3 regions of the Yersinia sp. 2541 StPb PI genome follow, and region 3 is predicted to be linked to each of the others. Evidence: riboswitches for the same ligand, from Rfam matches in the RefSeq annotation. Region 3 holds a riboswitch; each other region holds the start of a gene.

Region 1 (10,793 bases), 3.7 Mb from region 3:
CCGTGCTCTACTCAGTGTGTCTGACAAAGCCGGTATCATCGAATTCGCCGCCGCACTTTCTCAGCGTGGCATCGAGTTACTTTCCACCGGTGGAACTGCCCGCCTGCTGGCCGATGCGGGTCTGCCCGTCACTGAGGTTTCTGACTATACCGGTTTCCCGGAAATGATGGACGGACGCGTTAAAACGTTGCATCCAAAAGTGCATGGCGGCATCTTGGGGCGCCGTGGTCAGGATGATGGCATCATGGCTCAACATGGCATTCAGCCGATTGATATTGTTGTCGTGAATCTATATCCGTTCGCTCAGACAGTTGCTCGCCCGGATTGCTCACTGGAAGATGCAGTTGAGAATATCGATATCGGTGGTCCTACCATGGTGCGCTCCGCTGCCAAGAACCATAAAGATGTCGCTATCGTGGTCAAGAGTAGTGACTACCCCGCCATTATTACTGAGCTAGATAATAATGAGGGTTCGTTGACGTATCCAACCCGCTTTGATCTGGCTATCAAGGCGTTTGAACATACCGCCGCCTACGACAGCATGATCGCCAACTACTTCGGCGCGCTGGTGCCAGCTTATCATGGTGACACAGAGCAACCATCAGGCCGCTTCCCACGCACCCTGAATCTTAACTATATAAAGAAACAAGATATGCGCTACGGTGAAAACAGCCACCAGCAAGCGGCTTTCTATATAGAAGAAGAGGTTAAAGAGGCATCTGTGGCTACCGCACAGCAATTACAGGGTAAAGCGCTCTCCTATAACAACATCGCAGATACCGATGCGGCGTTAGAATGTGTGAAAGAGTTCAGTGAGCCTGCCTGTGTGATCGTCAAACATGCCAACCCATGCGGCGTGGCGATTGCTGATTCTCTGCTCGCCGCTTATGAAAAAGCCTATAAAACTGACCCAACCTCTGCTTTCGGCGGCATTATTGCCTTTAACCGTGAATTGGATGCCGAAACCGCCAGCGCCATTATCAGCCGCCAGTTTGTTGAAGTCATTATTGCACCCGCGGTCAGCGCTGAAGCACTGGCATTGCTCGCCGCCAAACAAAATGTCCGTGTTCTGACCTGTGGCCAGTGGCAGGAGCGTGCTACCGGTCTGGACTTCAAACGCGTCAATGGTGGTTTGCTGGTCCAAGACCGCGATTTAGGTATGGTGACTGCAGCCGATCTGCGCGTGGTGTCCAAGCGCCAGCCGACGGAGCAAGAACTGCGTGATGCACTGTTCTGCTGGAAAGTAGCCAAGTTCGTAAAATCCAATGCCATTGTCTATGCGCGCGACAATATGACTATCGGTATAGGCGCAGGCCAAATGAGCCGTGTCTATTCTGCCAAAATCGCTGGTATCAAAGCAGCGGATGAAGGATTAGAAGTGGCCGGTTCTGCCATGGCCTCCGATGCTTTCTTCCCGTTCCGTGACGGTATCGATGCTGCTGCATCTGTCGGGATCAGTTGTGTTATCCAACCGGGCGGTTCAATCCGTGACGATGAAGTCATTGCTGCGGCTGATGAGCATGGCATCGCTATGATCTTTACCGACATACGCCATTTCCGCCATTAATTAACCCGCTTAACGGAGTCATCTGATGAATATTTTGATTATTGGTAATGGCGGGCGTGAACATGCGCTGGGCTGGAAAGCAGCACAGTCGCCTTTAGCGGGCAAAATTTATGTCGCACCGGGCAATGCCGGCACCGCGCTAGAATCTGGTTTAGAAAATGTCGATATCGCGGCAACGGATATTGCGGGTCTGTTGGCCTTTGCCCAGAACCATGATATTGGCCTGACCATTGTCGGCCCGGAAGCACCGTTAGTTATTGGTGTGGTTGATGCTTTCCGCGCAGCCGGTTTGACCATTTTTGGGCCAACGCAAGCCGCGGCTCAGTTGGAAGGATCTAAAGCTTTCACGAAAGACTTCCTGGCGCGCCACAATATCCCAACTGCGTTTTACCAGAACTTCACCGAGGTGGAGCCTGCTTTAGCCTATGTTCGTGAAATCGGTGCACCGATCGTGATTAAGGCAGATGGGCTGGCCGCCGGTAAAGGCGTGATTGTTGCGATGACGTTGGAAGAAGCAGAAACCGCCGTTCATGACATGCTGGCAGGCAATGCCTTTGGTGATGCAGGCCACCGTATCGTGGTGGAAGAGTTTCTCGACGGCGAAGAAGCCAGCTTTATCGTGATGGTTGATGGTGAAAATGTATTACCAATGGCCACCAGCCAGGACCATAAGCGGGTTGGCGATGGTGATACCGGCCCGAATACCGGTGGTATGGGGGCATATTCCCCGGCACCGGTAGTCACTGATGAAGTTCATCAGCGAGTGATGGAAAGTGTTATCTGGCCGACAGTGCGCGGTATGGCGGCAGAAGGTAATGTCTATACCGGCTTCCTCTATGCCGGTCTGATGATTTCCGCTGACGGGCAACCAAAAGTGATTGAGTTCAACTGTCGCTTTGGTGACCCGGAAACTCAACCCATCATGCTACGCATGCGTTCAGACTTGGTTGAATTGTGCTTAGCCGGTGCTCAAGGCAAATTGAATGAGAAGACCTCTGACTGGGATGAGCGCCCATCGCTGGGTGTGGTGTTGGCCGCTGGCGGTTATCCGGCAGATTATCGCCAGGGTGATGTCATTCATGGATTACCACAGCAGGAGGTAGCTGACGGCAAAGTGTTCCACGCCGGAACCAAACTGAATGGCAATAATGAAGTCGTCACTAGCGGCGGTCGCGTATTGTGTGTAACTGCGCTGGGTGCCACCGTCGCCCAGGCACAGCAAAACGCGTATCGGTTAGCTGAAAATATTCAGTGGGAAGGGGCTTTCTACCGTAAAGACATTGGTTATCGGGCGATTGCTCGCGGTAAATAAATCTACCCTTGTATTCTACGGGCGCAGCTTGCTGTGCCCTGCTTCTTATCAGGTCTCACAAACTACCGGCTGTCGGCTCCCAGCGGCAGAAGTCCTGATTGGCAACCAACAGCAATTGCTGACCCTCCGACGAATCCAACCACGCGACGCCCAGAGGTTGCGCACTGCCCTCTCCCCGTTTGCTCAGCCATGCCTGTGAGTTATCGTCAACTTTCAATCGCAACGTCTTCTTATCACAGGTGGTAACCACACCATCTCGCCACTGTCCCTGAATTAACCTGACATTTCCGGCGCGCAGTGCACTGCTCTGTTCGAGAATTCGTTTCGCTTCCAACTGATAGACCGCGATATTATCCGCAGAGAGCTGCTCACGCCGTTCGGCCAACTGGCGCTGCATAAAACTCACCTGTCCTTGTTCATCAAAACGCAGCTCGACGCTCTGCGGGTTATGACCCAAATCGTTGCGCCGAATTTCCCGCAAAATGCCATTTTGATATTCGTAGAAGGTTACGCGAGTGTTGTCCCCGGAATAGGGGCTGTAGACGCTCATCAGCACTTGTGGCTGCTGCTGCGCATTATCCTGACGCCATAAACGAACGACACCGCTATCGGCGATATATCCGCTGGCACTAAATTGAGGGGAACCTGACTGACTGCTACAGGCGCTGAGACCAAAGGCTAAACCGAGGGTCATCAGCACCCGCTGCATAAACAAAAGGGGCTTTGCCACCCCCCTGCTTATTATTTTCACTGACACACTATTAAGATTTAACAGAATCTTTCAGTGCTTTACCAGAAACAAACGCTGGCACATTAGCTGCAGCAATTTTGATTTCTTTACCAGTCTGTGGGTTGCGGCCAGTGCGCTCATTACGATGGTTTACCTTGAAAGTACCAAAACCAACCAATTGTACTGGATCACCGTCTTTCAGAGATTCGGTAATTGCAGCCAGTGTGGATTCCAAAGCAGCTTTAGCTTGTGCTTTAGAAAGGTCCGCTTTGTCCGCGATTACGTCAATCAGTTGAGTCTTATTCATAAGTTATCCTTACAGTGTGTTTATCGTTTGCAAAGCATCGAGTGCGACGGATATGCCGATGGACAGCACTCTCCTGCATACACGCACCGATAGCCACTTTTTTTCGCCCCCCAAATGTAGAACAGACAGGGGGCAGATGTGAAGCCTTAAGACGTGACAAATCAGGCGTTAAATCACGTTTTCTTGCCTTATTGCGTTAAATTTATGCCAATGTTGCTAACAGCCGCTTCCCGCAGGTCAGATCGTAGCCCTTTTATCAGATCTAAGTCGCGCTCTTCACAGTCAGCTAACAGACGGAAAATCTCCCATTGGATATCCCATTCTTCTTCAATCGCAGGCAAAATTTTCAGTTCTTCATCGGTCATTTCTTTACCGGCCAACGTCATTTCCAACATTGCAACGGTACGAATTGATGCTTCGCTGATAGCGACAGCATGTTCCAGTGTTTCACCACTCAAACGCGAATGGATGGCCTCGCCCAATGCAATACAGGCATCGATGGCAGGATAAACACCGTAGATAGCATAGTCATCGGCTGAAGGAATTGCCTCTTCCAGCTTCTCTAACTGGCTATCAAAGTTAACTTTTGCGTCTTTTACGACCAAAGTTTCCCAGATCAGGTCCAGAATGCGCCGGTAAACAGCCGGGTCGCCAAATTCAGTTTCCAGACAAAATTGCTGATAGTTGGGATACATCCGCTCGCATAAGCAAGCCATGAAAGTCAGGTGTTGCCAACTTTCCAGCTTCTCGAGACGTAGATGAATCGGATTACGTATCATTATAAGTTCTCATTATTCATTATCTGCGCGGCAGTGTACCCGAAATTAAATCATATCCCTATGGTTGCCAAGTAAATCAGGATTTTTCCGCACCCAACGCTGAAATTGCGGGCGGTTTGAGGCGATAGCATCAGCCCAACGGGTTGGCTCAGGCAAACGGTAGCCCGCCATGCAAGCCTGTACCCACGCCAAAGCACTGCTAACACTGACCCGATGACCGGGCGAGATAAACAGTGGATTGCAACGGACTTTGCTACGCCACACCCAGCCAAGTTGCTCATCACCATCAATGAGTGGTTGTAATGCGCCGTTATCGCTCTCTAGCGGCAGAGAGTGCCCACACAGGCGACTTTTGGCGACACCAATGGTCGGGACATCAACCAACAGCCCAAAATGGCTGGCAACGCCTAAACGACGCGGATGTGCGATACCTTGCCCATCAACAAACACCAGTTGAGGCCGTTGCTGCAACTGCCCCCAGGCGGCTAATAATGCAGGATATTCACGGAAAGAGAGTAAACCGGGGATATACGGCAGTGAAGTTGCCACGCGGGCAACCTGATATTCCACCAGTTCTAGCGAGGGATAACGCAAAATCGCGATAGCAGCACGGGTAATCTCCCCCTGCTGCTCAAAACCAACATCCGCACCGGCAATAAAGTGCACTGACCCACTATCAAAATCATCGTGAAGAATAATTTCAGATGCTCGTTGTAACTGTTCTGCCCGTAACGCTTTGGTATCTATCATCGGCCAACCTCCCTCGAGCTTGAAGCTACAGTACGGTTACCTGCCGCCCCAATGACTTTGGGTATAAGCGATTAGTTTTGATGATAAGGCTTTGATAATGTATGCACTGCATCAACAAAAGCCCCTGCATGTTCTGGCGGGACATCCTGATGAATGCCGTGCCCCAGATTAAACACATGCCCTTCACCCTGGCCAAAACTTGCGAGAATAGTACTCACTTCCTGCTCAATACGGGCAGGTGGTGCGTATAGCACAGAGGGGTCCATATTGCCTTGCAGAGCGACCTTATCACCCACCCGACGGCGCGCATCGCCGATATCCGTGGTCCAATCCAACCCTAATGCATCACAACCGGTAGCAGCCATTGCTTCCAGCCATTGCCCGCCACCTTTGGTGAACAAGGTCACCGGCACCCGACGCCCGTCGTTTTCGCGGATCAGGCCATCGACGATTTTATGCATGTAGTTCAAGGAGAATTCAAGATAATCACGCCCTGTCAGTACCCCGCCCCAAGTATCAAACACCATCACAGATTGAGCGCCAGCTTTGATTTGCGCATTGAGATACAAGATGACGCTATCGGCCAGTTTATCCAGTAGCAGATGCAGGGTTTGCGGCTCGGCATACATCATTTTCTTCAGTTTGGTAAACGCTTTGCTACTACCACCTTCAACCATATAGGTTGCCAGCGTCCATGGGCTGCCGGAAAAACCAATTAATGGCACCGCACCTTTCAGCTCACGGCGAATGGTTCTTACCGCGTTCATCACATAACCCAATTCCTGTTCTGGGTCGGGGATGGGTAACTTTTCGACGTCGGCGCGACAAGTAATCGGGGATTGGAAGCGTGGGCCTTCACCGGTTTCAAAATAGAGCCCCAGCCCCATAGCATCAGGGATGGTCAGAATGTCTGAAAACAGAATCGCGGCGTCCAATGGATAGCGACGTAATGGCTGCATCGTCACTTCACAAGCCAGTTCCGCATTTTTGCACAGCGACATAAAATCCCCGGCAACCGCGCGGGTAGCTTTATATTCCGGCAAATAACGGCCCGCCTGACGCATCATCCATACCGGCGTTACATCTACCGGTTGACGCAATAAGGCTCGCAGATAGCGATCGTTTTTCAACTCATTCATGGTGGAGCTCCCTTAATTATCTGGCGGCCATCTTTTAGCGGACCATATTGTAGCATGTCAGATAATACTTTCCTGCTAACTGCCGCCGCTATTAAGGGCGTGATAATGACTCACTCTCGTGGGATTTAAACTGCGTCGGCTATGAGGTTAGCGCTTCAGCACTCCCTTCTGATTAGATCAACTCACGGTGCTCGCGGCATAACACCACGGTATCTTCAATTAATCGTCGTGCTACGGTGCCTGGCGGCGGCAGTAATGGCAATTGGTCATAACGATACCAACCGGCATTTAGCAGCTCTTTAGGGTCATGTCGCAATTCACCACTGTCATACTCGGCCATAAACGCCATCATCAGTGAATGGGGGAACGGCCAAGGCTGTGATGTTACGTAGCGCAGATTTTTAATGTGAATATTACTTTCTTCTAAAACTTCACGGGAAACCGCCTGCTCCAGAGTCTCACCCACTTCGACAAAGCCTGCCAATACGGTATTAATGCCGCCTCGATGCCGTACATGCTGCGCCAATAAAATTTCATCATCACGGCGAATGGCAACAATCACACAAGGGGCGACTTGTGGGTAATAGCGCTCACGGCAGTGATTACACAGACAAGCCCACTCGGAACGGCTGGCCTGCATTTGGTGACCGCAATAACCACAAAAACGGTGAGAACGATAAAACTCTGCCAGTTGCACACCACGCCCAGCCAATTGGAACAAGCCGCGATCCACATCCAGTAATTGCCGCACGGAACCCATATCAGTAGACATCATCTGACGGATCAACCATACCGCCTGCCCTTGCCATTCACCGATTTGCCTTGCCGCTGCGCCCTGCAATGACCAATTAGCGGCATTACCTTGTGGTAACTCCCCTTTCGGCAACCATAATTTGTTTTCATGACTGACAATCCACCAGCCACTTTCTTTACCTGTAAGTTGTAGTTCCATATCGTTGTTGCACAACCTCGACTTCACTGGCAATCTAGAATCCGGCTTGTTACATTTTTGTAACCCACTATTACTTTTCCTTACTCACGGAGTCGTTCATGCTCAACCGACTAGAAAGCCTGACTCAACGCGTTGGCGGCAGTAATGAATTAATTGATCAATGGCTTCATGCGCGTAAAGAACTGTTAGTTTCATATTGCACAGTGATCGGTATTAAGCCGCAAAAAGAAAAGCATACCCCGCTTAACGAAAAAGCGCTGGAGAACTTTTGCCATAATTTAGTGGATTATCTCTCTTCCGGGCATTTTCATATCTATGACAGAATTATCAAACAGGTGGAAGGCGCGTCTAGCCCAAAAATGGCGCTGACGACCAAAGTGTATCCTGCGTTAAAAAATAATACTCAAACGATCATGACATTCCATGATCGTTATACCAACATTGAGATCGATCAGGACAGTTGTATCGAGTTTCAACAAGCATTATCTGATATCGGCGAAGCCCTTGATGCCCGTTTCCGCTTGGAAGATCAATTGATTCAATGGGCAGCCGAGTCATGGCAAGCCGCCCAGCCAGTTATTCAAACAGGGCCGGTAAAATAGCCCGCTGAACAGCACGGGCTTGTAGTTTTAATTCAACCTCATATACTGGGGTTTCTTGTCGGAGTGCCTAGCACCTGTTTTCTTAGGAAAGCAAACGCAGGCTGAGACCGTTAATTCGGGATCCGCGGAACCTGATCGGGTTAATACCCGCGAAGGGAACAAGAGTAATTTATCGCTACAGGCCCGGTCTTTATCCTTACAGGTAGCTGCCGGTTACTGGCCAACATCGTTACTCCCGCCAAGCTCCAGACAAGCAATTTTCCCTATAAACCACACTGGTAGGAATTGCTATGTCTAATAATACAACCACTAAAAGTTCATCACGCCCACGTAAACCTATTCCACGTAAACAACAACGTGAACAAGCTCAACAGTTTATTGATACTTTGCAAGGTGTCACTTTCCCCAACTCCCAACGTATTTACCTACAAGGCTCACGGCCAGATATTCTGGTACCGATGCGCGAAATCCAGCTCAGTCCGACACTGATTGGCGGTGGCAAAGACGCACCACGCTATGAAGATAACGAAGCCATCCCGGTGTATGACACTTCCGGCCCATATGGTGACTCAAATGCCAAACTGGATGTTCACAGCGGGTTACCCAAATTACGCGATAGCTGGATAGCTGAACGCCAGGATAGCGCCGCACTGACCTCTGTCAGCTCTGGCTTCACCCAACAACGTTTGGCCGACGAAGGCTTGGATCATTTGCGTTTTGAGCATCTGCCACACCCGAAGAAAGCCATCACAGGCAAATGCGTCACCCAACTGCATTACGCCCGTCAGGGTATCATCACGCCAGAGATGGAGTTTATCGCGCTGCGAGAAAATATGGGCCGTGAACGTATTCGTGGTGAGGTACTACGCCAGCAGCATCCAGGACAGGCTTTTGGCGCTAACCTGCCAGAAAATATCACTGCCGAATTTGTACGTCAGGAAGTGGCGGCGGGCCGAGCTATCATTCCCGCCAATATAAACCACCCAGAATCTGAGCCGATGATTATTGGTCGTAACTTTTTAGTGAAAGTGAATGCCAATATCGGTAACTCTGCGGTGACCTCCTCCATCGAAGAGGAAGTAGAAAAACTGGTGTGGTCAACCCGCTGGGGTGCAGATACCGTAATGGATTTGTCCACGGGACGCTATATCCATGAAACCCGCGAATGGATCCTGCGCAATAGCCCGGTCCCTATTGGTACCGTTCCTATCTATCAGGCATTAGAAAAAGTAAATGGTGTGGCTGAGAACCTAACCTGGGAAATGTTCCGTGACACACTGTTAGAGCAGGCCGAGCAAGGGGTGGATTACTTTACTATCCATGCCGGTGTGTTGTTGCGCTATGTACCGATGACCGCCAAACGCTTGACCGGTATCGTCTCCCGTGGTGGTTCAATTATGGCGAAGTGGTGCCTTTCCCATCATCAGGAAAACTTCCTGTATCAGCATTTTCGCGAAATCTGCCAGATCTGTGCGGCCTATGATGTCTCACTGTCACTGGGTGATGGCCTACGCCCTGGTTCCATTCAGGATGCCAATGATGAAGCCCAGTTCGCTGAGCTGCATACCTTGGGTGAATTGACCAAAATCGCCTGGGAATATGATGTGCAGGTGATGATTGAAGGCCCCGGTCATGTGCCGATGCAGATGATTCGCCGCAATATGACGGAAGAGTTGGAACACTGCCATGAAGCGCCATTCTATACCTTAGGCCCGCTAACTACGGATATTGCGCCGGGTTATGATCATTTCACTTCAGGTATTGGGGCCGCCATGATTGGTTGGTTCGGTTGCGCCATGTTGTGTTACGTCACACCGAAAGAACATCTTGGCCTGCCTAATAAAGAGGATGTGAAACAAGGTCTTATTACTTATAAAATCGCCGCCCATGCCGCAGATTTGGCCAAAGGCCACCCCGGTGCGCAGATCCGCGATAATGCCATGTCGAAAGCGCGCTTTGAATTCCGCTGGGAAGATCAGTTCAATCTGGCGCTTGATCCAGAAACCGCACGAGCCTATCACGACGAAACCCTGCCGCAGGAGTCCGGCAAAGTGGCCCACTTCTGCTCAATGTGCGGGCCGAAATTCTGCTCGATGAAAATCTCTCAGGAAGTCCGCGACTATGCCGCTACGCAAGAACAGGCTGTGGCGCAAGAGCTAGCAGCGACACAAGAAACAGCAGCCCAACCGATCGAAATTTTACAATCAGGTATGGAACAGATGTCAGCGGAGTTCCGCTCTCGCGGCAGCGAGCTGTATCACAGCCCCGTTAACCTCAAGAGCGAGGCCAATAATGAACCTGTCTAATCATGCCTCATTTTCTGCAAAGAAAGGTTTCCCTGCGACGGTACAGCGTCTTGGTCTCTATCCCGTCGTCGATAGCCTACTTTGGATAGAGCGCCTGCTTGCCGCAGGCGTAACCACAATACAACTACGTATCAAAGAGTTAGATGATGCGCAGGTAGAACAAGGCATTGCCGCTGCCATAGCGTTAGGCAAACGCTATCAGGCACGCTTATTTATCAATGATTATTGGCGGCTGGCGATTAAGCATGGTGCCTATGGTGTTCATCTGGGTCAGAAAGATCTGGAAACAGCCGACTTGGCCGCGATTCAGCAAGCTGGATTACGGCTGGGCGTATCAACCCATGATGAG
Region 2 (10,793 bases), 570 kb from region 3:
CTCTATGGTTTGATGCGTCTACTATTGAAACGTGGCAGGAAAAGGCAGTAAGACCCTTTTTACAATATAAGGAAACGCTTGAATCAAGGGGTGTAAATGACCAACGTGAGGTAATAACCCATCGTTTGGACCAACCAGATGATACCTATATCTATTTGGGGAGTAAAAAAGGTAGGAATCATATTTATTATAATGCAGAAACTCAATTACTGATGGCTTATAATAAATTAAGTGAGGGTAAAGCGTTAATAGAGTCCTCGTGCCTTTCATTATTGAATGATGGCACTGACCAACCTTCGGCGATTAGCTTTACCTACCATCGCAGTAACTACAGTGATAATAGTTTAGAGTACCGTTGTGATAATGGAGTAGCTTATAATATATACAGCAAAAAATGGTACTTTATGGCTGACTGGGAATATCATTATCTGGTTAATGGATATAAAAATAAACTTTTGCATTTTTATATGAATGAAAAAACATCATATATTAACTTCAAAGGTGTGCTGACTGGGCCAAAATTAGGTGAATATATAGGTGCTGTAGTGAATTTTAATGAGCGAACCCCTCATGATGCTGTATTCATTAATAATCCGGCCTTAGGCTATGTGCTTGATGTAGAAAAGGCTATTTGTGCATTGCACGGATTTACCGATGATCAAGGCACACATTGTGGTGATCTAAGTGCCACATGGTCTGTAACAGATGCTGATACTTGGGATGTTAGCCTCAGTCGCGACTATATGCCCTGGCTGCTGGCGCAAATTTCTCACAAGTTGCATACAAGTGAATGGACTGCTGCGTTGGATGCTTACCTGCAAAAAGTTGAAACACTGGAAACCTTCTTTGAGACAAATAAAGAGCATCCGGTCGATGATGCAATATGGCAACAAACCAAAACACTGCTGGTGGAGTTTTTACGTACCTATAACTCAACCGAATATCAGCAAGTTTGGCATCAAGTGGCATATGTCCTTAATCGTATTGAAGTAATGATTGAGGTGAAGGCATGATCCGGCTCTATAGTTACAAAATGTGATATGAATCACGTTTTGCTTTACCCCTTCACTGATGAGGTATAATCTTGACGAATCTTTACAACTCAACTAAATATTTAACATCCGCATCTCATAACTTACATCGTCAATAAGACGAGAAGTCCATTCATTATTAGTCAAGATTGCCACTGCCGCTGTGTAAAACGCAGGGTAGTTTAGCTCGCAGTAGCCCGCATCTGTTAGCACATGCCGATTAGCAGCATGTTCCTAAATACAACGGATGAATACTGCGTGCGTGCTGTTTTGTGGAGAAAAAACATGTCGGTAAATCTCTCTCCGATACCTCAGGTGCGGGGTATTTCACGCCGCCGTCTGCTGGGATATATCGGCGTCGGGCTAGTCAGTAGCCTGATGAGTCCCCTTTCACTAGATGCTTTCGCGGCATCGACCCAAACCTCGCCACAGAATTTAGAAAGATTCATGTTGGTATCACGCGCATTGACCGGTAAGCGCCAGCTTAATGCGCAGATTGGTCAACGAATCTATCAGGTTCTGCTCGGGAAAATAGGCGATTTTGACCAAAAACTCTCCTTGTTACAACCGTTGCCTTCGGGTGAACCTCAGCAATGGCTACCCCTGCAACAACAAATCGCCCGGCAAATATTGCAAGGCTGGTATATCGGCGTGATCGGTGAGGGAACCGATGCGGCGGTAATCAGCTATGAGAATGCGTTGATGTTCGATGCGGTATCCGATGTGTTGGTTATTCGCTCTTATTGCCCGAATAAACCCGGATACTGGGCTGTAAAGCCTGATGTCGCCTTATAATTTTGGAGAATACATTTATGGCTGACACACTAAAGGCGGATATCGTCGTTATTGGCTCGGGTGTTGCAGGAGGGCTGGTTGCCCATCAACTGGCCATGGCTGGCAAGTCAGTACTGGTTTTAGAGGCAGGTCCGCGCCTCTCTCGCTGGGAAATTGTAGAAAACTTCCGTAATCAGCCGGATAAATCAGACAACATGGCGCCATATCCTTCCACCGCGTATGCGCCTCATCCTGAATCTAACCCAAATAATAACTATCTGATTCAAAAGGGTGAACATCCGTATGATGTGCAATATATCCGCGCAGTGGGTGGCACAACCTGGCACTGGGCGGCTTCTGCGTGGCGCTTTTTGCCTAACGATTTCAAACTGAAAACCGTGTATGGCGTCGGGCGAGATTGGCCAATTGAGTATGCCGTGTTGGAAAAGTGGTATCTGCGCGCTGAACAGGAATTAGGTGTTTGGGGGCCAAGTGATGAAGATCTAGGATCACCCCGCAGTGAACCCTATCCGATGGCACCATTGCCATTATCGTGGAATGAACAGCGCATCAAGACGGTGTTAAATAGCCATGTTTTTAACGGTGGCAGCTTTAACGGCGGAAGTTTCAATGTGGTCACTGAACCGGTCGCCCGTAACAGTCGACCTTATGATGGCCGGCCAACCTGTTGTGGTAATAACAACTGCATGCCTATTTGCCCGATTGGCGCCATGTATAACGGTATCACTCATGTCGAAAAAGCCGAGCAGGCGGGGGCAGTCGTGCGCCCCAAAGCTGTGGTTTATAAGTTAGAAGTTAATGATAAACAACAGATTACTGCGGCACTGTTTAAAGATGAACAAGGCAATGAGCATCGGGCTGAGGGTAAATACTTCGTACTGGCCGCTAATGGGATTGAAATTCCGAAACTGATGCTGATGTCCACCGATGAGAAAAATCCACGGGGAGTGGGTAATAGTTCCGATATGGTGGGGCGCAATCTAATGGATCACCCCGGAACCGGGGTGACTTTTATGGCCAGTGAACCCTTGTGGCCAGGGCGTGGGCCGCAGGAAATGACGTCGATGATCGGCTTCCGTGATGGTGCATTTCGTGCTGATTTTGCAGCGAAAAAAATTCATTTATCCAATTTGTCACGTACCGATCAAGTCACGATTGAATTACTCAAACAGGGGGATTTGCAACTCGGGCCACAGCTTGAGGCCAAAATCCGTGACAGGGCCGCGCGTTTTGTACAATTCGACAGCTTCCACGAGATTTTGCCTCATGTCGAAAATCGCATTATCCCCAGCGCTAGCGAGAAAGACGCCATCGGCATTGCGAAACCCGAGTTTTACTATGCAATGGATGATTATGTGCGAAAAAGTGCGGTACACACTCAGCAGGTCTATGCCGAGGCGGCAAAGTTGATGGGGGGAACCGAGGTTAAATTCAACAATAACTTCGCCAATAACAATCATATTACGGGTACCACCATTATGGGCAGTGACCCGAAAGACTCGGTAGTGGACAGCGATTGTCGCACCCATGACCATAAAAACCTGTTTATCGCCAGTAGTAGTGTGATGCCAACTGTCGGTTCAGTTAATTGTACTTTGACGATTGCCGCACTCTCGCTGCGTATCGCTGAAACATTAAAGGCCGAGGTGTAAGATGAGAAAACAAATCTTGGGCTGTTCAGTGAATCTCCTGCTTATCGCATTAGGTTTAGCCGTAACTGGGTATGCCAGTGCTGATGCTGACCTAATTGCACGTGGTGAGTACCTGACTAAGGCCGCTGACTGTGTGGCCTGCCATACCACCAAAGACGGTAAGCCTTTTGCCGGTGGACTTGCCTTCAAGACGCCGATGGGCACGCTATATTCGCCCAACATCACGCCCGATAAAGAGACCGGAATTGGCAATTGGACGGATGAAGAGTTCTTGCGCGCATTACATGAAGGGAAAGGGAAAAATGGTGAGAATCTCTACCCAGCATTCCCTTACACCTCATATACCTTGTTGACGGATGCTGACGTCAAAGCCATTAAAGCCTATCTGTTTAGTCTGCCAGCAGTGCATCAAGCTAACCGCGAAAATGACATGCCTTTCCCATTCAACCAGCGTTGGGGATTGTGGTTCTGGAATTTGGTCAATTTCGAGGGGGAGCGCTTTCAGCCGGACAACACTAAAGATGCACAATGGAATCAGGGTGCTTACTTTGTTGAAGCATTGGGGCACTGCGCTGAGTGCCATACCCCGCGTAATATCACCATGGGGATGAAAGAGAGCAAAGCCTATGGGGGGGCAGAGATTAATGGTTGGACGGCGTTTAATATTACCTCTGATCCACATGCCGGTATTGGCGGCTGGAGTCAGCAGCAGGTGGTGCAATATCTGCGCACCGGCCATGTTGACGGTAAAGCACAAGCTGCCGGGCCGATGGCTGAAGTTATTGAGAACAGTACTCGCCACCTGAGCGAGAGTGATCTCAATGCCATGGCGGTGTATCTGCGTACCCTGGAGCCATTAAATCCAGATGACGAAACCAAGAGTCGTTCGGATTGGGGGCAAGCGGCAAGTAGTGTTAATTCCTTACGCGGTATGCCTTTCACGGCAGATAACAACACTGACGGCGCGCGCCTGTATTTGGGGAACTGTGCCAGTTGCCACAGTTTCACCGGTGAGGGCGTGAAAGACGGTTATTACCCTTCATTGATGAAAAACTCGGTGGTCGGGGCATCCGAGCCCAATAACCTAATTAATGTGATTCTCCACGGTGTGTCACGCAAAACCAATGACGGTGAAGTCTTTATGCCCGGATTTGCTAACACCTTAACCGATGAGCAGGTTGTTAGTTTGAGTCATTATCTGCTACAGCAATTCGGACAACCGGCACTGAATATAAAAGCCGATGATGTGAAGGCGCTGCGCGGGGAATAGAAAATAAGCACAAGGAAACCCAGTTCCCTTGTGCTTATTTCTGATTTATCTGTGAGGGGAAAATAACCCATATAACGATGCAGCGATGTTTGATAGTAAGTTAGATATTAAATTTTATTTTTTAACTAATATTATCAATATTGTTCTTATTTAACCTTCTCATTATGCCAATGCATTAATGTATATTCGCCATCATTACTGATGCCGGTGGCAATAGCTACCCACCCCTGTTTTTGATAAAACGCCAGCGCCTGCTGGTTTTTTGCCAGACATTTGAGTGAGCCGTGGCTGGTAAATAGCTGTTGTGCTGCCTGCAATAAGGCTTTTCCCGTACCGGACTGTTGTAGTTCAGGGGCAATAAACAGATGATGCAGGAAACTCTCTTCCATAAAAATTGAGGCAAAACCTAAGTGTTGATCGCCATCAACGGCGACCAGCACAGTTTCACCAATGGTTGAGCGATCAAAATCTTCCAGCCTAAAGTGTTCAACGTCCAGCCAGGTAAAGGCTGCTTTACGTGATGCCAGATACAAGGTGCGCAGGAATGGCCGGTCACTTTCCTGATACTGACGAATCTTGATACTCATCCTATGGTTATACCTCCAAAACAGGGTGCTTTCGCGAAATTGATCATTGGTTGAGCCAATACATGATTGATCTTCTACCACCTGCCCATGATAATAACAATTCTGACTCGGGGTGCCTGCCACAAACAGTGGCATGGCTGAGATATTACCCGTATTACCTGATCTGGATTATGCCAGCGTAGGGAAGTCTCGGCACCTTAGGGTTCCGCCTTCTTGACCGCCGGTTAGGAGGAATATGTTCGTTCAACCTGCCGTTTTCTCTTTAGCTATTCTCGCTGTTGCTGCTATTCGATCTCCCATTGATATGAGTGTGGAGAGATATTCATGAAGCGAATTAATGCACTCACGATTGCCGGAACTGACCCTAGCGGTGGGGCCGGTATTCAGGCTGATTTGAAAACTTTCTCTGCTTTGCAAGCTTACGGCACCAGTGTGATCACCGCCTTGGTGGCACAAAATACCTGTGGTGTGCAGTCAGTTTATCCCATCGAACCGGCGTTTGTTGCAGCTCAACTCGATTCTGTTCTCAGTGATGTGCGCATCGATAGCGCGAAAATCGGTATGTTGGCTAATGCTGACATTGTCGAGATTGTTGCCACACAACTGCAACGTTATCCCATCCCATTTGTGGTGCTAGATACCGTTATGGTCGCCAAAAGCGGTGATCCATTATTGGCACCAGAGGCCGTAGACGCAGTACGTCAACTGCTGTTACCGCGAGTGGCTTTGATTACCCCGAATCTGCCAGAAGCAGCCGCGCTACTCAATTGCCAGCCTGCGCGCGATGAGCAACAAATGTGTGAACAGGGGCGAGCACTGTTGGCTCTGGGGTGTCAGGGAGTATTGATGAAAGGAGGGCATTTGAGCGGTGAAGATAGCCCCGATTGGCTGTTTACGGCACAAGGCGAACAGCGTTTTGTTACCCGCAGAGTAAATACTCGCCATACCCACGGCACCGGCTGCACCTTATCGGCCGCATTGGCGGCCTTACGGCCACGGCTCCACGATTGGGCAGATACAGTGAATGCCGCCAAACACTATCTGCAAGGTGCATTAGAACAAGCCGATACCCTTGAAGTCGGACAGGGGGTCGGGCCGGTGCATCATTTTCACCGGTGGTGGTAATCCCCTTCGTCCTTGAAGTCGCCGAGGTGTTAGCTGCGCTCACCCCCCCGAATCACTGACTTGAGTCAGCTCATCGGGATGTGTTCACTTGCCGCCTACCTGCAACTCCAATGACTTTGGGGATCCTTCGTCCTTGAAGTCGCCGAGGTGTTAGCTGCGCTCACCCCCCCGAATCACTGACTTGAGTCAGCTCATCGGGATGTGTTCACTTGCCGCCTACCTGCAACTCCAATGACTTTGGGGATCCTTCGTCGTTGAAGTCGCAGGGGTGTTAGCTGCGCTCACCCCCCCGAATCACTGACTTGAGTCAGCTCATCGGGATGTGTTCACTTGCCGCCTACCTGTAGCTCCAATGACGAAGTGCATGCCTTATTTATTGAAATGGCAGAGATTTTTATGCCAATAAATAGCGCTGAGTCATCGCAAACATCGCGATAGCACGTTGCAAGTGATGGGCATCAAAACGGTTAAGCAGATAGCTGTCCGCGCCTTTGCGTGGGCGGATACACAGTGAGAGTTTTGGCTCGCCTGTTTCATCGTTAATCAGATCAAATTGATAACTGCCGATATCTTTTTCATCTTCACGCCAGGAGATTTGTACCGCAGGTAATGGGTTGCCTGCGCTAGGTTGGCGAACGGCAAAAAAGTACTCTCCGGCCCAGAACCCGGCGTAATCCCCATCAGCCTGTAGATGTTTGGTGCGAAAAATAGGCGCATCGACTAACTGACGGATAGTCTCGGGCGTTATCTGTTGTCGGGTTTGTTGCCACAGCGGGGTGTCATTTTCAAGTTGCCAGCAGGCTGCACCAAGATAATCATTCAATTCGCGCCAATCGGCATCGAGTTGCTGTAGCAACTCTTCATCGAGGATATTACGGTACTGCTGCATACCGCTGGGTTGTTCGCCCAATGTTTCGTAGGTGATTAACTCCATGGTGCGGGGTTTACGGCGAAAGCTCATCCACAACACGGCCTTCGGAATGCGAAATTCAATGGATTGAATGCTCAGACGATAGCGATCGCCTTTATTCACCACAAAACCATTGGCTGTACCGCGCTTATTTTGGTAATTACGTACCACCACCACGCTATTTAGCCCCATCCAGCCAGTGACATAATGCTCGCTGTCGGAATTGGCAACATCCAGATCGATAACCATCTGGATAATTTTATCCGTTTCAAGCTTAGCCAGCGGGTGGGCATCCCCGGCAGAGTAATACAGCTTCTCGGGTTCTTCGGGTAACTCAACGGTTAACATGGCATGGCCTTTTATCGGGTGGGCTCGGCTGATAGCTATCTGGTTCATAGCTTAACTCAAGCTGTCATACAGATTGTGATATAACTGGAATTAGGATGAAAATTCGTGCTATGGATCAACTTTTTCGCCGGTTGATGGTCATAGACAGGCAAGCTAATACCACGCCCGCTAAGCCGTTGCACAGAGCCTGGCTCACTGTCCGGCGAGTAGATTAATCAGATAATAAGGATTTCGATAATGAAAGGTAACAAAACCCGCCATTGTCTTGTGGCTGCGGTGATGCTCAGTGTCAGCGCCTGGGCTTTCGCGCAGCCAGCCACCACAACTGTCACAGCCACGTCAGTTGCCCAGACTTCTCCTGTCAAAAGCCGCCCGACCACGGCGGATCTGCTGCAACAGCCGGTGTATAAAAATAGCTGGCAAAAAATGGTGAAAAGCCAAAAGAATCTCCCCGCCTGGGCACGCAAAGGGGTGGGGACGTCAGCACCTTATGAGGTGATAAATTGGCAAGGGCAGCAATATAAGGTGGGGCGAATTTGTAAACCTCATGATTGCAGTAATAACTTTATGTGGGTGGCGTTTAGTCAGGATAAAAAACAAGTATGGCAGGCATGGGGAATGCGTATTTCCGTGGCAGACAAGCCACAAGCACTTGATAAACCGAGTGAGTTCGCGACCTATCAATGGCTCGGTCGTCCCAATGACAGTATCCAGGCCATGCTCAAAAAGCAGTTACAGCAAGATCCTAATTGGCACTGATTGCAGGCAGGCCGCTAATAAGTAAATTTATCTAGATTAATTGATTATATTGATGAAGATGTCACTGGCGGATTTGAATGCTGGTTGCAGCGGCCTCGCAGCAGCGAGGCCTGAATCGTGAATGCAACCAACACAGCTACAACTTGAACGATGACAGGGATATCAACCAACGCCAGCTTGATGCAGGTCGTGCAGATTAATGGCTCCGACCAGTTTTCCATCCAGATTCACCACCGGTGCGGCACTGAGATGGTGCTGATGCAGTGCCTCCAGCGCTTCTCCTGCGCGCCATTGCTCAGGTAATCGGTAGCCTGGCCGTGTGATGGCATTTTCTAAGGGTTGCTGTAAGGTGCCACCTTTTACCAGCCAGCGGCGTAAATCACCGTCAGTGAATACCCCCACAACCCGTTGCTCCGGATCACATACAGCCACCAGCCCTAGTCCTGTACGGCTCAGTTCTAACATGGCTTCCATTACGCTGTCGGATTCATTCACCATCGGCAGGCGATCACCGGTTCTCATTAAGTGATGGACTCGATTAAGTAGCCTTGCGCCCAAGCTGCCGCCAGGATGTGAGCGGGCAAAATCTTCTGCACCGAAACCGCGATGGCGCATTAATGCCATTGCCAGAGCGTCCCCCATCATCAGGGTATTAACCGCGCTGGAGGTAGGAGCCAATCCCATCGGGCAAGCTTCGTGTTCGACACTGATATCCAATACACAGGCTGCACCCAGCGCCAGCGGGGACTCTTTGCCGCCAGTGATGGCAATCACGGGGATCTGGCTATCCGCCAACAAGGGCAGAATCAGGTCCAGTTCTTTGGCGCGCCCTGAGTAGGAGATAAAAATCACCACATCCTGAGGGCCAATCATGCCCAAATCGCCGTGCAATGCTTCCGCCGGATGTACAAAGAAGGAGGGGGTGCCAGTGCTGGCCAGTGATGCGGCAATCTTTTTACCAATATGGCCAGATTTGCCAATCCCTGAAACTACAGCCTTACCGGTGCAGGCTAATAATAACTCACAGGCGCGGATAAAATTATCATCTAAACGTGACAGCAGCTTATGCGCTTCTGTCAGTTCAATTTCCAGTGTTTCACGGGCATAGGTAATCAATGGATTAGTCATTTTTATCAACCAGAATGATGTTAATGCCCATGTCCTGTAGCGCTTGCAAATATTCTGGGCTAATACCTTTATCTGTAATCAGGATATCAACGGCACTTAACGGGCACACTACATTTGGGCTTTTACGGCCAAATTTGGAGGAATCGACCAGCAAAATAATGCGGCTAGCGGCACGGCACATCGCCGTACTAACATGATAAACTTCGTTAAACGTGGTGACACCTGCTTTCAGATCGACACCATCTGCACCGATAAACAGTTGATCGAAACTAAAATTATCAAATGCAGATTCTGCCAGACTACCATGAAAAGAGGCTGAACCTTTACGGTAAGTGCCACCCGGCATCAAGATAGTTTGATCGTTATCCAGCTCAACCAGTTCATTGACGATATGCAGGCTGTTGGTCATCACCGTGATATTGTTGAACTTTGTCAGGTGGGGAACCATTTGCAACACGGTACTACCGGCATCAAAAACCAGGCTATCACCGTCTTTAATCAGTTTGCTGGCAGCTTGAGCAATTTGCTTTTTCTTATCGGTATTAATGTGAGTTTTACGGTCAATGGGTTGTTCTATATCATCACGATTTAATACAACCCCACCGTAGGTACGGATAACCGCCCCTTCATTTTCAAGACTGGTTAAATCCTTACGAATTGTGGTACCGGTGGTTGAAAAATGTGCGGCGAGTTGATCGACGGCCGTCTTTCCGTGTTGTTGGAGATATTCCAGTATTGCAACCTGTCGCTGCTTTGGCTTCATAACGATCCCCGCTCAAGTATTTCCATTGCCTCTTTTTCAGGCATAACTTTCACATGAAAAAGAATAGCTTTCATTGTGAAAATATCATGATTTCGGTTTAATCGCTAATAATAGTGCAGTTTGACATGCTTTATCCGTAGGGAAGATCACATCCGGGATTAAATCCTGCTGATGTAAGCCATGAAGCTGAGGTAATGGGCGTGGGCGGGCGAAAACGCTAATGCCACGCATGATCATGCTGTCACTGACCCGCATATTCTCATCGAAAGCCAGCGCCATTACCACGCGGGGCTTAAAGCGCCCACCAGATCGGCCAACACCAACTGATTTACTGTGCTGACACAGGCGATCAAAAGCACGGTTAAACCGATTGATTTGCCACCAGCCAAGCATGATTTGCAGCACCCAGGCGATGATAACAATAG
Region 3 (10,793 bases):
ATACCACAATTAAGGTTAACGTCAGTGACACTGCGATTTCATGCAATGTTGCGGTAACCGGCAGGGTGGAGTCGTAATTGATTTCATACGTCAGGTCTGGCGGGAAAGAGGCTGATAGCCGAGCCATTTCATCCCGTACCCCATTAGCTACATTTAACGCGTTGGCACCCGGTACCGGATAAACTACTAAAAATGCCGATTCAGTCTGGTTTTGCGCCGCACTGACCTGATAGTTCTGCGCCCCCAGCGCCACGCGAGCAACATCACCTAACCGAATCATGCCGCCCTGAGGATTGCTACGAATAATCACATTAGCAAACTGTTGTGGGTCCGTTAGCCGCCCTTGACCACTGATGGTCAGGGTTTGCTGCTGACCGGGCACCGACGGTGATGAGCCAATCTGCCCGGCAGCCGCCTGTACGTTCTGCTGTTGTAATGCTGCGACAATATCCTGCACGCTGACATTCAGTGATTCCATCCGTTGCGGATTGAGCCAAACCCGCATGCTGTAATCACGCGCGCCAAATACCTGCACATCGCCGACACCATTGATACGCGCAATGGCATCACGCAACTGAATACTGGTGTAATTGCTGACAAACAGCGCATCATGGGTTTGTTTCGGTGAAAAAACACTGACTCCCAGCAACAAGTTAGAGGCCCGTTTGCGCACGGAAATACCGTTTTCATTCACCTCCGCCGGCAGCTGAGCACTCACCTGAGAAATGCGGTTTTGCACCTCAACCGCCGCCATATCGGGGTCGGTACCACTGGCAAAGGTAATACTTAACTGATAACTGCCGTTATTAGCACTGGTCGATTCCATATACAGCATATTGCTGACACCGTTGACCTGCGCTTCCAGTGGTGAGGCCACGGCTTGTGCAACATCGCGGGCACTGGCTCCGGGGTAGACGGCACTCACGGAAACCACCGGTGGCGTAATATCAGGATATTGTTCCACCGGAATCACATACAACGACACCCAGCCAACAATGGTTATCACCAGTGCAATAACAATGGCAAACTTGGGCCGACGGATAAAGAAATGCAGCATCTGGCCTTCCCCTTAATTTACTGTCAGTGGTGTAGCAACGCTGGCGCTAACCGTCATCCCTGGCCGGACATGTTGTAGCCCTGCCACAATCACTCGTTCGCCCACTTTCAGCCCGTCAGTCACTTCATATTGTTGTTCAAACTGCTCACCCAACGTCACTTGCCGCACATCGACCTGATCTTTATCGTTCACCACCAAAACAAAGTGTCCCTGCTTATTCTGCTGCAATGCGGCAATCGGTATGACAGTAACCGGTTTTGCCATTTCTGCTGCCAGCGACACATTCACCACCCCACCGGGCAGTAATAAATGCCGTGGATTGGCAAAACGGGTACGCAGGGTAACGGTACCGGTCTGTTTATCAATTTGATTATCAACGGACTCAAAAACGCCGCGTTCCGGGTACTGCTTACCATTCGCCAGTTGAATACGAGGAGTAAAGTTGCCAAACGGCAATGTGCTGCTGTCCGCAGAGGGACCTGTAACCGACAACTGATAGGTTGCTGTAATGTAATCTCGTTCATTCACTGCGATAGCTACCCGAATCGGATCAAGTTGGACAATATTGACCAACGTGCCGCTGGCAGGATTAATTAGGCTACCGACATTAAAACGGCTGTGACCAATCTGACCGGTTATCGGCGCGTAAATACGGGTAAAACTGAGCTGTAATTGCTGGATTTGCAGGTTCGCCTGCGCCTGAGCTACCGCCGCGCGGCTGATATCGCGCTGCGCTTGTGCTTCGTCAACTTCCGCCTGGCTGACCGAGCGATTACTTCCCAAACGCTGTAAGCGGGTGAGGTTCACCTGAGCATGATTAGCACTGGCAGTCGCACTGTCTAACTGCGCCTGGGCCTGCGTTACTGCGGCCTGATGCAACGCGGGATCAATTTCATACAATAGAGAGCCCTGCTTGACCATCTGCCCTTCGGTAAACAACCGCGCAGCAATAAACCCTTCGGTGCGGGTCGTCACATCCACCGACTGAATCGCCTCCACGCGCCCCAAATACTGTAACGCAGTATCCGGTGTGATTGAGGTTACGACCGAAACAGTAACCGCAGGCAGCGGTGCTGCTGCAAAAACCTGATGTGTCACAAGACTCAACAGCAAGAGCAAATTCAGCCGAGTCCGTAGGATTCGTGGCACGTAATTGATTAGCGTGGACCAAACCAAATTCAGTGTAACCATGGTCATTCCTTACTCTCGGCAAAAAGTGATAATTTCATAAAGAGCGCGCAACCTTTTGCGGGCCAAAGAGAAGGTAACGTATTACACCTATAATGATAAGAGACTAAGATTATATTCATGTTAGTTTATATTTCTTCTGAGTCTTCACTTCCTGCTGATTAAATGGATGTTTTATCCTATTTAGGATCAGCCTAAATTTTGTAAGTGCCAAGGGAACTCACTATGACGGACTCCAGCCAGCCAGAATCACCATCACGGGCAAAAGGAGATAATGTTTTCTTTGCAAAACAAACTTTACAGGCCATGGCCTTGCTGGTTGGGGCAACCATCATTATTGCAGCGGTAGGCATTATCTATATCGCCTCGCAATTAAATGAACGAGCGACATCTCAAAGTCGTTTTCTGGTAGAAAAAGCCTGGAAAATGCGGCAAGACTCAATAAAAACCCGAATAAAAGATAATGCTTTCTGGGGTGATGCTTATGAACATTTGCATGTAAAAGTCGATCCTGACTGGGCTTTTGTCAGCCAAAATCTGGGGCCGTCACTGTATAGCGACTTTAATTATGAGGGAGTGTTTGTTGTTGATGGGCTAGGAAAAACCCGTTATTCGGTCATCAATGGGCAACTGAAAGATATTAGCCTGCCCGATTGGCTCAACAAAGATATAACCCCGTTGATTGACGCCGCCCGAGCGCGGGCAGACAAACAATATATTGCAACTGAAACCATCGACGTGGCTGGGCAACCGGCCATTGTTGCGGCTGCGGCCTTAACTACTGGTAGTGATCCACGCGTTAAAACAGTGGCTGGAGCACCCTCTGTTCTGGTGTTTATCGATTTACTGACACAGCCCGAGCTAAATACCTTGGGCGAAGATTATGGTATTCATCAACTGCGTACCCCTGAGGATGAAAAAGACGCGGCATCCAGCCCGTCAGTTCTATTATCTGCCAGTGATAACAGCGCATTGACGCTGCATTGGAATCAGGATATGCCCGGCGCGCAACTGCTCAACATATTACTCCCACTACTGACGCTGGTTGCATTGATTCTTGGGCTGACCGGCTGGTTAGTTCTGCGGCGGGCGATGTCAGAAGCACGGGTAGCGGATGAAAACAAATCTGCTTTAATCGCCAGCGAAGAACGCTTTCGTCATGTCGCCGAAGCTGCTACCGACTGGTTATGGGAAACCGATGCCGATTTACGCATCACCTACCTGTCGCAACGGTTTTTGACCATTACCGGATTAAGTGTGGAGCGCTGGCTGGGGCGTAATCTTGATTCACTGTTAAATTGCGATATTATCCCGCTGCGCTCTTGGTTACAGCACACCCATCTGACTGAATCTCGCAATGAGTTGCAATGCACTTATTTCTCCGCCAAAGGCGATAAACGCATTTGCCGTATTTATGCCAAACCTATCATCCAAAACAACGAAACCATTGGGTTCCGTGGCACCGCATCGGATATCACCCGTGAAATAGAAGCACAGGAACGGATTCAGCACCTCTCTCTACATGATGCATTGACCGGTTTACCCAACCGTCTGCGAATGAAAGAATTCCTGGAAAATAAGTTACGCCATTTAGCTGCGGCCCCCCACCCGCTGGTTATCCTCAATGTTGACTTGGATAAGTTTAAACCTGTTAACGACACTTTTGGTCATGTTACCGGTGATCTGGTACTGCATCAGGTATCTGAACGCCTAAGAAGTTGTTTGCGTGATCAAGATTTAGTCGCGCGTCAGGGGGGAGATGAATTTGTTCTAATTATCACAGGTCTTGCGTCACGCAAAGAAATTGAACAGCTTTGTACGCGCGTTATCACCCGAATCGAAAGTCCTTACGTGATAAATGATCAGGATATTTATATCGGGGCCAGCATTGGTATTGCACTGGCACCTCAAGACTCAATGCAAGCCGAAGAGCTATTACGATTTGCAGATATTGCCATGTATGAAGCTAAAAACAGTGGCCGTAACCGTTGGAGCTTCTACTCCAGTGAAATGAATGAGCGCCTGATGCAACGCAGTGAGCTAGAGCGTTTTTTACGTCAGGCCGTTAAGCACAACGAATTTAACCTTTATTACCAGCCACGCTACCGTATTGAGGGAACACAACTGACGGGTGCTGAAGCCTTGGTGCGCTGGAACCACCCGATTTTGGGGCTGCTGATGCCGGATCAATTTATTGCGCTGGCCGAAGAGACGGGGCTTATCACCTCAATTAGCGACTGGACCATGCTACAGGCATGTCAGGATGCATCGACATGGCCCTCGTCACTGATTGTTTCCGTTAATATTTCTGCGGTTGAATTCAGGAACCAGCGCCTGATAGAACGAGTGCGCCAAGTCCTGCTGCTCACTGGGCTACCTAGCCATCGATTGGAGCTGGAAATCACCGAGCGGATAATGATTGAAGATGCCGATGGTGCCTTTAAAACCATGACAGCATTGAAAACCCTGGGTGTGCGCTTATCGATGGATGACTTTGGTACTGGATATTCCTCACTGAATTATCTGCGCCGCTTCCCGTTCGATGGATTGAAAATTGATAAGAGCTTTACCGATGAACTGGCCGAGTCACATGAAGGCCAATCAATTGTCGAAGGAATCATTAACCTCGGCCATGCGCTGTCCATGACGGTGACCGCCGAAGGGGTAGAAACCGCCGAGCAGCTCGGGCAGTTACAGACTCTGATGTGTGATGAAGTTCAGGGTTATTTCTTGGGTAAGCCAATGAAACTGGATGATTTATTAGTTCTTATCCGTAATACACATTATGACTGAGGGCCGTTCAGCCGCTGGCGCTCAAGGCGATAGGGCTGAGCGGTAACGCTATTTTTAAGAGGTTAACCGGGGAGAGGCTATACCAGATCGCTTATTTTCAGTTGATAAAGGCCATCTAGAAAAGCTGGAATAAAGCTACCAGGGCCTGCCACCTGCTGAGATACCTGCCCGCCGACTTGTGACATCACCCGGCAAGCCGTTGCCACATGATGTAAACGGTCGCCTTCCAGTGCGCAAAATGCCGCTACCACGGCAGAAAGTGCGCACCCCGTCCCCACTACCCGGGTCATCAGCTTATCGCCACCGGTCACGGCAAAATCACGCAGGCCGTCGGTGATATAATCCACCTCACCGGTAACCGCAACCACAGTCTGCACCTGTAGTGCCAATTGGCGAGCAGCAGGCAGTGCACTCACCGAAGAATCGACACTATCCACCCCACGCCCCATAGTCGCCATACCGCTTAATGCCATGATTTCCGAGGCGTTACCCCGTATTGCCGCCGGTTTTAGCGCTAATAATTGATGGGCAAAATCAGTACGATAGACAAGCCCGCCGACCGCAACGGGGTCCAGCACCCAAGGGGTAGAGGATTGATTTGCCGCCTGGATTGCCGCCAGCATGGATTCGGCCTGAGCGCGGTGTAACGTGCCGATATTGATAAGTAAACTGTTCGCCATTGTACTAAATTGTGCGGCCTCTTCAGCTTCAACCACCATGGCAGGAAAAGCCCCTAATGCCAGTAACACATTGGCAGTGAAGGACTGTACTACCTCATTAGTCAGGCAATGGACTAATGGCGGTGTAGTTTGGAATTGTTGCAAACAGGCCGCCGCCAGTGCATCAGGGTACGGGAGAGGAGCGATTGAAAAGTCAGAGCGAATAGTATTCATGATATCCCCCACCGGCGAACAAGAAGGGGGACCGTTGTTTATGGACTCAACAACGATACCGCGACTTCCCTCCGCTGGTATAATCCAGATCAGGTAATACGGGTAAAATCTCAGCCATTACGCATTTAGCGGCAGGCACCCCGAGTCAACGAGCTTTATTATTAACACAATTAGCGGTAATCAAACACCATTAGCCATAATCATCACTTATGGCATTTTGACGCAGCGGCAATCAGTGCTTGCCCTAGAGCCAGCCCACCATCACCGGCAGGCAGACGCTGGGGCAGCAACAGTTGGAAATCATGCAGTTGTGCGCTAAGTAACTCACGCAGTAACCGGTTATGTAGCACCCCACCTGAAAAGACAATAGTATCAATACGATAATACTGGGCCGCCTGCCGCGCCAAAGTAGCAAATCCCTGGGCCAGAGCAAAATGGAACGCATAGGCCCGCTCCGCCGGAGTGGCATTATAAGCCAACCATTGCTGCCAGAAAGTGGCTAAGTCCAGTTGGTTATCGCACAGCGGCATCGTCACTGGCGGCACTGAAACCGCACTTTGTCGCGCCAGTGCTTCCAACTGGCAGGCGGCTTCGCCCTCCCAACTTATCGATAGCGGGGCAAGATTGAGTGCAGCCGCTACTGCATCAAATAAGCGCCCAGTTGAAGAGGCCAACGGCGCATTAATCCCCCGCTCAATCGCCCGCGCCAATACCCTACCCTCCGGCTGAGGAATCACCGCACTCTCAGGCAAATGTTGCCAATTGGGGACATAGCGCTGTAACTGGGCCAGCAGGTTACGCCACGGTTGACGCGAGGCCAGATCGCCACCGGGTAGTGCCACTGCGGGCAAGCCACCAATATATTCACAGCTCGTATAATCTACTCGTAGGCATTCACCGCCCCACAATTGACCATCAGCGCCATAACCCAGCCCATCCAATGCCACACCAATCACCGCCCCACCCTCGCGAGGCCAGCCATGCTCTGCCAGACAAGCCACCAGATGGGCATGATGATGTAGCACGTCAACACAAGGGATATTCCACTGTGCTGCCAGGGTTTTCCCTAATTGGTGGCTGACGTATCCGGGGTGAGCATCCACCGCTATCACCTGTGGTGTGAAATGGTAAATATCACAAAACAGCGCCACTAACTGCTGCTGTTGCTGTGCGATATCGCGGTCTTCCAGATCCCCCAGATGTTGACTCAACACTGCATTACCATCACGCAGCAGGCAAAACGTGTTTTTCATATCCGCACCCAGCGCCAGAACTGCTGGCTGCTGGCTAAATCCCGGAGGTAACTCGAAAGCATCTGGCACATACCCTCTGGCTCGGCGTAGCATTTCAGCACTGCTGCCGGTGAGTCGCACTAATGAGTCATCGGCCCGCTGCACAATTTGCCTATCGTGCAATAACCAGTGGTCAGCAATATCTCTCAGGGCACCTAGCGCCTGCTCATTACTCAATGCCGGGGGTTTACCACGGCCATTACCGGAGGTCATCACCAGAGGCCGTCCGACCTGTTGCAGCAGCAAATGTTGTAACGGATTGGCGGGTAGCATCACGCCAATTTCAGGTAAGCCCGGTGCCAGCGCCGTACACAGCGGGCTATCAGCCCGCGACGAAACCAACACAATCGGAGCCGCAGGGCTACATAACACGCGTAATAACGCGGCGCTATCGTTACTTTGCACGCAGCGTGATAACCAGTCGGCGTGCGGTAACATCACCGCCAGCGGCTTGGAAGGCCGTTGCTTGCGCTGCCGTAAACGGGCCACCGCAGCAGCATTGGTGGCATCTACCGCCAGATGGAATCCTCCCAGCCCTTTGACGGCAACAATATCTCCTGCCAACAGGGCGGTTGCGGCTTGCTCTAGCGCCGCAAAGTTGTGCGCAATCGATTGTCCCTCTCGCCCCGTTAGCCACAATTGCGGGCCACAATCGGCACAGGCATTGGGTTGGGCGTGAAAACGGCGATCGGCCGGATGGTCATATTCTGCCTGACAGGCGGCACATAGTGGGAATTCGCGCATGGCGGTATAAGGCCGGTCATAGGGCATGCGGTGAATAATAGTAAAACGTGGGCCACAATGGGTGCAGTTGATAAACGGGTAGCGGTAGCGACGATTGGCAGGATGGTTCATTTCAGCCAAACAGGCGTCGCAGGTTGCAGCATCCGGTACAATTTGCGTATCCATCTGCCCGGCACCGCTGTGATGAATCACAAAATCCAGTGGCGGCTGCGCCCAATGGTAGGGCGAGGTGGTGACACTATCAATTTGTGCCAATGGCGGGCAATGACGCGGCAGTGCCTGTAAGAAATCCGCCAGCGCCGGTGATTGCCACAAGTGAATCGTCACGCCCGCACTGTCGTTACTGACATCGCCCCTTAGCGCAAAGCGGTGGGCAAGCTGCCAGATATAAGGGCGGAACCCCACGCCTTGCACCTTACCTTTTACCCGCAGGCAGAGGCCATTTTTATCCACAGAAACTCCTTCACAAGGCTGCCAGCAACCTGTTTTATAGCTCGGAGATTGCGGGGCGACTGCACCGATGGGCGCTTCGACGGCTCACGCCGTTACGACCCATTCGGCACATTTCCCCACTTATCAAATAGTTAATCGCCTGTCACTTCAAGTGCGAATGGGTTCCCAAAAGTCATTGGAGTTACAGGTAGGCAGCAAGTAAGCAAATCCCAATGAGCTGACATCAGTCAGTGATTCGGGTGAGCGAACGCAGCTAACACCCCTGCGGCTTCAAGGACGAATGGGATCAGCAAATACGGGGCAATGGCTCATCCAGAGGCAAATCCAATCTACGCGAAACACCATACGCACCGCATAAGCGCACTTGTTTATTCTCAGTCACCTGCCCGATAACGGCGGCATCCTGGCCGAGTGGATGGTTATGGAGCGCTGTTAATACCACTTCTTGTGCCTCTGGTGACACCACCAGCACCAGCTTACCTTCGTTGGCAAAGTTGAGTGCATCCAGCCCCAGCAATTCGCAAATACCCCGCACCGCCGGTTTCAGGGGGAGATCTGATTCGTTGATCTCCATGCCGCAACCGCTGGCGGCCGCAAATTCATGTAGGATCGCCGTCACGCCGCCACGGGTAGCATCACGTAACGCCCGCACTCCGGGAATAGATCGCAGCGGAGCGATCAACGGTGCCAATAGTGCACAATCGCTCACCAGCTCTGCTTCCAGCCCCAGCCCTTCACGCAGGTTCAGAATGGTCGCGCCATGATCACCTAAAGTGCCACTGACAACGATCCGATCACCAGCACGGATCATCGCGGTTCCCCAGTGAATATCTGCGGGGATCACGCCTATGCCGGTGGTATTGATAAAGATCTTATCCGCCGCGCCACGCTGCACGACTTTGGTATCACCTGTAACTATCTGAATCCCCGCCTGCCGCGCGGTAGCCGCCATTGATTGCACAATGCGCGTGAGAACATCCATCGGCAAACCTTCTTCCAGAATAAAACCGCAGGAGAGATAGCGTGGCGTTGCGCCACTGACCGCCACATCATTTGCTGTGCCGCACACGGCCAACTTGCCGATATCGCCGCCGGGGAAAAAGATCGGATCAATGACATAGCTGTCGGTGGATACCGCCAGCCGATCGCCCTGTACGGTTAGATCCGTCAGCGCGATACGCGCCTGATCTTCCCGTTCATTCAGCGCCGGATTGGAAAACTCCGCCAGAAACAGTGATTCGATCAAGCTCTGCATTGCCCGGCCACCGCTGCCGTGGGCCAGAGTAATCTCTTTCTTATTCATTTAGTTGTGACCTTATTAATAACCCAAAGTCATTGGAGTTGCAGGTAGGCGCTGCAAGCGAACGCAGCTCCCCTCAGCAGCTTCAAGTACCAAGGGTTATCGATACTGATAATAAGCGGCGCAGGCCCCTTCGGATGACACCATCAGCGCGCCAAAGGCATTGTCTGGCGTACACTCACCGCCGAACAGTGAGCATTGATCAGGCTTGCAACGCCCAGTCAGCACATCACCACAGCGAGATCGTGGAGAGTCTGCCACCTGCTGCTGCTGTGGTTTGAAACGTAATTCGGCATCAAATTCGGTATAGTCAGGGCTGAGTTGTACGCCGGAATCCGCGATTTCCCCCAAACCACGCCATTCGCTGCTGGCTTTAGCAACAAAAACCTCTGTCATTGCCTGTTGTGCCAGTAAGTTGCCGCTGTCCGGCACGATACGCCGATACTGGTTCTCTACCACACAACGCCCGCTGACCATCTGTTCAAGCAGCATTACTAGCCCCTGCAAGATATCCAGCGGCTCAAAACCGGTAACCACCAATGGCTTGTGGAATTGGTCGCAAATAAAGCCATAGGGCGTGGTGCCAATCACCATACTGACATGACCGGGAGCCAGAAAAGCGTCGATACGCACATCCGGTTGTTGCAGCAAGCTACGCAAGGTAGGAATGATGGTGATGTGCTGGCAGAACACAGTGAAATTGGTCAACCCGAGCCGTTTGGCTTGTTGCAGGGTTAAGGCACTGGCAGGCATGGTGGTTTCAAAGCCGAGGCCAAAAAACACCACTTGGCGATCAGGATTATGCTGTGCCAGCGTCAGTGCATCCAACGGCGAATAGACCACGCGAATATCCGCGCCGCGCCGTTTGGCATCCAGCATCGAACCATTGCGCCCTGGCACACGCATCGCATCACCGTAAGTGCAAAAAATCACCTCAGGATGCGTGGCGATTTCCAAACAGCTATCAATGCGGCCCATCGGCAACACACACACCGGGCAGCCCGGTCCATGGACAAACTCCAACCCCTCAGGCAGCAGTTGATCAAGGCCGAATTTGAAGATCGCATGAGTGT

What was found. A riboswitch is a leader RNA that binds a small molecule or an ion and turns the genes downstream of it on or off. The one in region 3 is predicted to bind thiamine pyrophosphate.
Positions count from the first base shown of each region.
Region 1: it holds a riboswitch for thiamine pyrophosphate, as region 3 does, so the genes downstream of both, thiC (phosphomethylpyrimidine synthase ThiC) here and thiM (hydroxyethylthiazole kinase) in region 3, are expected to answer to the same signal.
Region 2: it holds a riboswitch for thiamine pyrophosphate, as region 3 does, so the genes downstream of both, thiD (bifunctional hydroxymethylpyrimidine kinase/phosphomethylpyrimidine kinase) here and thiM (hydroxyethylthiazole kinase) in region 3, are expected to answer to the same signal.

Region 1 covers NZ_JAZGQB010000001.1:4,375,660-4,386,452, forward strand. The annotation lists gene purH (bifunctional phosphoribosylaminoimidazolecarboxamide formyltransferase/IMP cyclohydrolase) at 1-1,567, shown strand, start outside; gene purD (phosphoribosylamine--glycine ligase) at 1,593-2,879, shown strand; gene V1953_RS19640 (DUF1481 domain-containing protein) at 2,935-3,588, opposite strand; gene hupA (nucleoid-associated protein HU-alpha) at 3,641-3,916, opposite strand; gene V1953_RS19650 (YjaG family protein) at 4,105-4,695, opposite strand; gene nfi (deoxyribonuclease V) at 4,741-5,445, opposite strand; gene hemE (uroporphyrinogen decarboxylase) at 5,517-6,584, opposite strand; gene nudC (NAD(+) diphosphatase) at 6,757-7,536, opposite strand; gene rsd (sigma D regulator) at 7,635-8,138, shown strand; TPP riboswitch at 8,188-8,313, shown strand; gene thiC (phosphomethylpyrimidine synthase ThiC) at 8,429-10,444, shown strand; gene thiE (thiamine phosphate synthase) at 10,431-10,793, shown strand, end outside.
Region 2 covers NZ_JAZGQB010000001.1:1,233,917-1,244,709, forward strand. The annotation lists gene V1953_RS05430 (hypothetical protein) at 1-1,013, shown strand, start outside; gene V1953_RS05435 (sugar dehydrogenase complex small subunit) at 1,317-1,826, shown strand; gene V1953_RS05440 (GMC family oxidoreductase) at 1,844-3,478, shown strand; gene V1953_RS05445 (c-type cytochrome) at 3,480-4,748, shown strand; gene V1953_RS05450 (GNAT family N-acetyltransferase) at 4,895-5,335, opposite strand; TPP riboswitch at 5,434-5,537, shown strand; gene thiD (bifunctional hydroxymethylpyrimidine kinase/phosphomethylpyrimidine kinase) at 5,660-6,460, shown strand; gene V1953_RS05460 (hypothetical protein) at 6,855-7,718, opposite strand; gene V1953_RS05465 (inhibitor of vertebrate lysozyme family protein) at 7,956-8,477, shown strand; gene gutQ (arabinose-5-phosphate isomerase GutQ) at 8,640-9,605, opposite strand; gene srlR (glucitol operon DNA-binding transcriptional repressor SrlR) at 9,598-10,368, opposite strand; gene gutM (transcriptional regulator GutM) at 10,453-10,793, opposite strand, start outside.
Region 3 covers NZ_JAZGQB010000001.1:663,006-673,798, reverse strand. The annotation lists gene V1953_RS02950 (efflux RND transporter permease subunit) at 1-1,057, opposite strand, end outside; gene V1953_RS02945 (efflux RND transporter periplasmic adaptor subunit) at 1,070-2,248, opposite strand; gene V1953_RS02940 (bifunctional diguanylate cyclase/phosphodiesterase) at 2,471-5,038, shown strand; gene thiM (hydroxyethylthiazole kinase) at 5,116-5,931, opposite strand; TPP riboswitch at 5,981-6,084, opposite strand; gene hypF (carbamoyltransferase HypF) at 6,135-8,420, opposite strand; gene hypE (hydrogenase expression/formation protein HypE) at 8,707-9,723, opposite strand; gene hypD (hydrogenase formation protein HypD) at 9,820-10,793, opposite strand, start outside.